2 regions of the Mesorhizobium sp. CA13 genome follow, and region 2 is predicted to be linked to the other one. Evidence: riboswitches for the same ligand, from Rfam matches in the RefSeq annotation. Region 2 holds a riboswitch; the other holds the start of a gene.
What was found. A riboswitch is a leader RNA that binds a small molecule or an ion and turns the genes downstream of it on or off. The one in region 2 is predicted to bind thiamine pyrophosphate.
Positions count from the first base shown of each region.

Region 1: another riboswitch for thiamine pyrophosphate. It lies ahead of LB566_RS11000 (Ykof family thiamine-binding protein); the one in region 2 lies ahead of thiB (thiamine ABC transporter substrate binding subunit).

Region 1 covers NZ_JAIUHS010000003.1:414,330-417,729, forward strand. Annotated here, with positions in the region: gene LB566_RS10985 (hypothetical protein) at 11-322, shown strand; gene msrA (peptide-methionine (S)-S-oxide reductase MsrA) at 506-1,024, shown strand; gene LB566_RS10995 (hypothetical protein) at 1,181-1,498, opposite strand; TPP riboswitch at 1,717-1,830, shown strand; gene LB566_RS11000 (Ykof family thiamine-binding protein) at 1,821-2,429, shown strand; gene LB566_RS11005 (ABC transporter permease) at 2,518-3,273, shown strand; gene LB566_RS11010 (ABC transporter ATP-binding protein) at 3,270-3,400, shown strand, end outside.
Region 2 covers NZ_JAIUHS010000006.1:295,386-298,785, reverse strand. Annotated here, with positions in the region: gene thiP (thiamine/thiamine pyrophosphate ABC transporter permease) at 1-602, opposite strand, end outside; gene thiB (thiamine ABC transporter substrate binding subunit) at 687-1,685, opposite strand; TPP riboswitch at 1,728-1,843, opposite strand; gene LB566_RS17195 (thiamine diphosphokinase) at 1,932-2,576, shown strand; gene LB566_RS17190 (ABC-F family ATP-binding cassette domain-containing protein) at 2,578-3,400, shown strand, end outside.

The DNA of each region.
Region 1 (3,400 bases), on a different contig from region 2:
CAATGAAATGATGCATGATATTTTCGACCTGCTCGGTATCAAGGTGCCGGTGGTGGTCGCCGGCCTGTCCGGCGGCATATTGCGAGCGCTGTCGCGCCACCGCTACAAGCCGCGCGAGATGGTGGCCTCGCCGATCTGCGGCGCGCTCGCCGCCGCCTATCTGACGCTGCCCGTGGTCCAGTATTCCCGCGCCATGGGCCTGCCGATGGCCAATGACGACACCACGACGCTGGCGGCCGCATTCCTCATCGGCGTCTGCGCCATGTGGATCTCGGATATCGTATTCGAGGTCGTGGTGCGCAGGTTCAAGTCTGGGGAGTGACGCCGCGCGCCCGTGGTGATCGCCAGCAGGACGCGCCCGTCGACTGGACGAAGCCGACGACAATGCCCATCTATGGGAAATCCTGGAGCGGCTGTCATAGCGCCGGGCCTCCAGTTTTATCTTGCGCAAATCCGGACGGAAACGGCTACAACCTTTCCCGGAGTTGCTTTGGGGAGATTTGATATGGCGACTTCAAGCGAACGCGCAGTGCTTGCCGGCGGCTGTTTCTGGGGCATGCAGGATCTGATCCGACGCATCCCGGGCGTCCTGTCCACGCGCGTCGGCTACAGCGGCGGCGACGTGCCTGATGCCACCTACCGAAACCACGGCACCCATGCCGAAGCCATCGAGATCAATTTCGATCCCGCCAGGCTGAGCTACCGCACGCTGCTGGAGTTCTTCTTCCAGATCCATGACCCGACGACCTGCAACCGCCAGGGCAACGATGTGGGGATGAGCTACCGTTCGGCGATCTATTACACCAGCGATGAGCAGAAGCGCGTCGCCGAAGACACCATCGCCGACGTCGACGCCTCGGGCCTGTGGCCCGGCAAGGTGGTCACCGAGGTGGCTCCGGCCGGCGCGTTCTGGGAAGCCGAACCCGAGCATCAGGACTATCTGGAGAAATACCCGAACGGCTACACCTGTCATTTCGTCAGGCCGGGCTGGAAGCTGCCGGTTCGCGAAAAGGCTGTTTCGTAGGCGCCCCGACCGAACAAAGCCCGGTTCCTGCCAGGCTCGGCCGATGGCGGGTTGCATTTTCAGGCGCCTGCCTGTTCGGCGAGGGTGAAACATCCAGAGACGGAGAGGCCACGGAACAGGCGTCCCGTGGCGTTCTCCGGCAGTTTCGGCGAATGGCTACTTGCCGCAATGCTTGTCATTGACGGTCGGCGAAGCCGTGCCCGGAGCGGTGTGGCTGGCATCCGGCTGAGCACCTTGTGGGCTGGCCGGACAGTTCCGGTCCGCGTTCGAATTCATGCCGTCGGGCATGACGGTCGTGCTGCCGGTCGTGCCAGGATCCACCGTGTTCGGCGATGCCGGCGTGTTCGGGTCGACCGTGACCGATTGGCCACTGCCAGGCCCATTATCGGCGCCGTTTCCGCCAGTATTTTGCGCCATCGCCGAAGTGGCGAGACCGATTGTAAGAGCCGAAGCTGCGAGGATTTTCATGAACATGGTTTGTCTCCATTTCTGTGAAGTCTTCGCTCGTTTCTACGAAGTTCGTCGCGTTTGCGACTATAGGGACAACCACTCGTCGTGGCTAAGGTTCCGGACAAATTTCGCTCAAGACAGGGCCCGACGGAACCGCCCATAAATCAGGCTTGGCGCAATGCATTTCCGGCGATGGTCCTGAAAAAACTGCTTTCATAGCCGCCCGATTGGTGCTTTAACGCGCTCATCCACAGGGGTGCTCCGTACGGTCGGGGCTGAGACGAGGGCGGCAAGCCCACGGACCCTAGAAGCTGATCTGGGTAATACCAGCGGAGCGAGGCGGGCGATGTTTTCAGGCGCACAGATTTCCCTATATCCCATGGCCGACGATTTCGTCGGCGTTATCCTTGGTGCGCTCGGCGCGCTCGATCCCTATCGTGATCGACTGAGGATTGAGACCGACGATATCTCGACCCTGCTGGTCGGACCGCCCGAGGTGCTGTTTCCTGCCATGCGCGACCTGTTCGTGGCGGCAGCGCGCAGCGGCAAGCATTGCGTGCTTTCGGCCGCCATCTCGCGCGGCTGCCCGGGCGAGCCGGACGATCCAATCTGCCGCTCCGACGCGTTTGGCGGACCTGCCGGGCCGCTCGGCCCGCGCAAGGAAGCCGCTATCACCGCCGTGCGCGGCGTGGCCGTCACCGGCCAGCCGGCGGCGGCCCAGTTCTCGCTTTATGTCATGGGCACCGACGACCACATGGACGAGATCTATGGCTGCATCGACTTCCTGAAGCAGTCGGGCGTATATGAGCGCTCCAAGCATTTCTGCACAAAGTTGCGCGGCGACGCAGGCGCCATTTTTACTGCACTCAACGAGGCCTTTTGCCGCTTCGGGCCGGGTGCCGGCCACGTAACGCTCGACGTCACCGTCTCGGCCAACAGCCCCACCGCCGTCTGACGGCGCGCCCGCTCCGGGTACCTTCGTGTCCTCCCCGTCCGCTCCTTCGCGTCCGATCGTGGACCTCATCGCCAGAACCGCTCCGGCGATGCTTTCGGTGGGGCTACTGCTGGCCGCCTGGGAACTCTATGCACGCTTTGGTGGCGTCAAGCCGACAATCCTCCCGGCGCCATCGCGCGTCTTCGCTCAGGCAATGCTCAACCGGCACGCGCTGGCCGATAACGGCGTGCCAACCCTACGTGCCACGCTCGCAGGCTTTGCCTGTTCGCTCAGCGGTGCCTTTGTGCTGTCGATATTGGTCGACTTCTCCCAGCCATTGCGGCGCGCCCTTTTTCCGGTCTTCGTGGTCAGCCAGACCTTGCCGCTGGTGGCGATTGCACCGCTGGTGGTGCTGTGGTTCGGCTTTGGGCTGATGCCCAAGGTCATGCTGGTGGCGCTGGTCACCTTCTTTCCGATGTTGGTGGCTTTGGCCGAAGGCTATGAGGCGACGGAGGCTGAGATCGGTCAAATGCTGCGCGCCATGGGGGCAGGGCGCTGGCGTGTCTTCGTCCTGGCGCGGCTGCCATCGGCGTTGCCCTACTTCTTCGCTGGTGTCAGGATCTCCATCACCTATGCCGTCGTTGGCGCCATCTTCGCTGAATATGCGGGCGCGGCGAAGGGCCTCGGCATCTACATGCTCAACGCCAAGAACAACTTCCGCCCGGACCTGGTGCTGGCCGCCGTCGCCGTCAGCGCCGTGCTGACGCTCGTCCTGTTCGGGCTGACGGTGCTGGTCCAGCGCCTTGCCATGCCCTGGGAACGGGCCGCCGGCGGTCAGGCCCCAGGAAAGGGGCCTTGGCGATGAACCGGCTCGAATTGCGGCATGTGCGCAAGGCCTTCGAAGGGCTCGACGTGCTTGCCGACATTTCGCTCAGCGTCGGTGCCGGCGAATTCGTCTCCATTCTGGGGCCCTCCGGCGCCGGCAAGTCGAC
Region 2 (3,400 bases):
AGTCCGGCGACGCCCGGCAAGGCGGCGCGCAATGTCGGCCATTCGATCAGCCGGAAAGCTGGTGCGGCACCCATGCCGAGCTGGCTCGCCAGCCGCCACTGGTCGGTTTGTATGGTTTGCAGCGCTTCGAGGAACAGCCGCGTGGCCAGCGGCAGGTTGAAGAAGACATGAGCAACGAGGATGCCGGACAGGCCATAAATGCCCGGCCAATTGTAGCCGCCGACCGCACCAAGGAAGCCGGCGAAATAGCCGGCACGGCCATAGAGCGCCAGGATGCCGAGCGCGGCGACGATCGCCGGCAACGCCAACGGCAGGGCGAAGAGCTGCAGCATGAAGCCGCGGCCGGGAAAGCGCGGGTGCCGCGACAGCGCGCGGGCCACGAACAGCGCGGGCGCCACCGACAGCAGCGTCGAAAGCGCCGCCTGCCACAACGTGAAGCGCACGACGCGCAGGAGATAAGGATCGAAGGCTGCCCAGGCTCCGGAGAAATCGTCTGCGCCTTCGAAAAGAAGCCCCGCCAACGCGCCGCCGATCAGCAGCGCGATCGCGGCAAGCGCAAGGATGCCGGCGGAGATGCGGGGGTCAGAGGATGCGCGTAGCACGCCGGACCGCCGATCTTCGGATCACGGCACCCATGAAGGGTTGCGTTCGCCGTAGAGCAATCATCGTTCGATCATATGGCTAAATTACTTGCTCATCACCGCCAGCCACTCATCCACCCAGGCCTTGCGGTTGGCCGCGACCTCCTCGGGACTGAACAGCAAGGTCTTGGTCGGCTTGACCAGCTTGCCGAAGGCCGGATTGAGCGGCTTGTCGGTCTTGCCGGCCGGGAACATCCAGTTGGTCTCGGGGATTGCATCCTGGAATTTCGGGCCGGTCATGAAGGCGATGAACTTTTCCGCCAGCGGATTTTTGGCGCCCGTTCTGGTGATGCCGGCGACCTCGATCTGCAGATATTCGCCCTCCTCGAAGGAAGCGGCCTGGTAGCGCTCGGTGTTCTCGGCAACCATGTGGTAGGCGGGCGAGGTCGTGTAGGACAACACCATCGGCGCCTCGCCCTTGGTGAACAGGCCGTAGGCCTCGCTCCAGCCCGGCGTCACGGTCAAGACCTTCGCCTTGAGCTTGGCCCAGGCCTCCGGCGCCTTGTCGCCATAGACCGACTTCACCCACAACAGCAGGCCGAGGCCCGGCGTCGAGGTGCGCGGATCCTGGATGACGATCTTGTCGTCGGCGCTGCCCTCGACCAATTCCTTCAGGCTCTTGGGCGGCGTCTTCAGCTTCTGCGTGTCATAGACGACGGCGAAATAGCCATAGTCATACGGGACAAAGATGTTGTCGTTCCAGCCGCCCGGCACATTGAGCCCGGTCACGGCGCCATGCGGCGCAAACAGGCGGGTGGCCTTGGCATCGGCGGTGAGATTGGTGTCGAGGCCCAGCACGATGTCGGCCTTGGTCGCGACCCCTTCCAGCTTGACGCGGTTGAGCAGCGCGACGCCGTCGGCGACCGAGACGAAGTCGACATCGCAGCCGCATTCGGCCTCGAATTCCTTCTTCACCACCGGGCCGGGACCCCAGTCGGCGGTGAAGCTCTCATAAGTGTAGACGGTGAGCTTGTCCTTGGCCAAGGCTGGCCCGGACAGAACCACGACCATTGCAGAGACAAGGGCGGATAAAAGCGTGCGCATCGGCGCCTCCTTCGTTCGGGTTAAAGGAATTGAGGCGTCGGACTGTCCGAAACGTCTAATCCCTCCGCCGGTACAAACCGGATCAGGTTCAGCGGGTTGGCGAGACTGCCTCTCAGCCGGTCCGCGAAACATCGCGTCCGGCACCCCGTTAGAGCGCTTCGACACATAGGCCCGGCCGGTGAACCGCGCAAGTGGCAGTTTGCCGGCCTTCCGTTTCCGCTGCCGGGCTGGTAAGGGCCACACGATATGAGCACATTCACCATCCTGCTTGGCGGCGATCTCATCCGCACGCCACGGCTCGACCGTCAAGTCGAGGGAACCCGCGTCATCGCCGCCGATGCCGGCATCGGCCATGCGAGGACGCTCGGCCTTGTGCCGGAATTGTGGGTCGGCGATTTCGATTCCGTGCCCGCCGACCTGCCGGATGAGTTGGCTGCCGTGCCGCGCCGAACCTTTCCTGCAGAGAAGGACGCCACCGATGGCGAACTCGCGATATCGGCCGCCCTGGAGCGCGGCGCGACCGGCCTCGTGCTTGCCGGCGCCTTCGGCGGCAAGCGCGCCGACCATGCCTTCCTGCACATGGCGCTCGCCCTGCGGCTGGCCGGGGCCGGGACAAAGGTGCTGTTGACCAGCGGCGCGCAGGAAGGCGTTCCCCTGGCGCACGGCACGGCCGGCTTCGACTATGCCGACCGCACCCTGTTCTCGATCCTGGGTTTTTCCGAGCTTACCGGACTGACCGTCGCCGGTGCGAAATGGCCGCTTGACCGTGTCAAGGTCGCGTTCGGCTCGTCGCTGACCATCTCCAACGAGGTCAAGGGCAGGCTGGAGATCGCGCTGGGAGCGGGCCGCGCGCTGCTGCTCGCCCATCCCTATCCCTTGCCAGAAAGCTGACATGGCGCCGCCTCTTCTCAATCTCGACGGAATAAAACTGACCTTCGGCGGCACGCCCCTGCTCGACGGCGCCGACTTGGCAGCGTCGGCCGGCGACAAGATCGCGCTGGTCGGCCGCAACGGGTCCGGCAAGTCGACGCTGCTCAAGATTGCCGCCGGCCTAATCGAGCCGCAGGACGGCGAGGTGTTCCGCCAGCCATCGGCGACCGTCCGCTATCTGCCGCAAATGCCCGACATGGACGGCTTTGCAACCGTGCGCGCCTATGTCGAGGCCGGGCTCGGTCCCGCCGACGATCCTTATCGCGCCAGCTACCTGATGGAGCATCTCGGCCTCTCGGGCGAGGAGCGGCCAGGCGACCTGTCTGGCGGCGAAGCCAGGCGCGCCGCCCTTGCGCGCGTCATGGCGCCGGAGCCCGATATCCTGCTGCTTGATGAGCCGACCAACCATCTCGATCTGTCGGTGATCGAATGGCTGGAAGAAGAACTCGTCCGCACCTCCTCGGCTCTCATCGTCATCTCGCACGACCGCCGTTTCCTCGAGCGCGTCTCGCGCGCCACCGTGTGGCTCGACCGGGGTCAGACCCGCCGGCTGGATAAGGGCTTTGGCCATTTCGAGGAATGGCGCGACCAGGTGCTTGAGGAAGAAGAGCGCGAACAGCACAAGCTCGGCCGCCAGATCGTGCGCGAGGAACACTGGCTGCGCTATGGCGTGACGGCGCGGCGCAAGCGCAACATGCGCCGTTTGGGCGAATTGCAGACCATGCGCCAGCGTTTTCGCGGCCATCGCGGCGCTGAAGGCACGGCGACGATGGTGGCCAGCGACG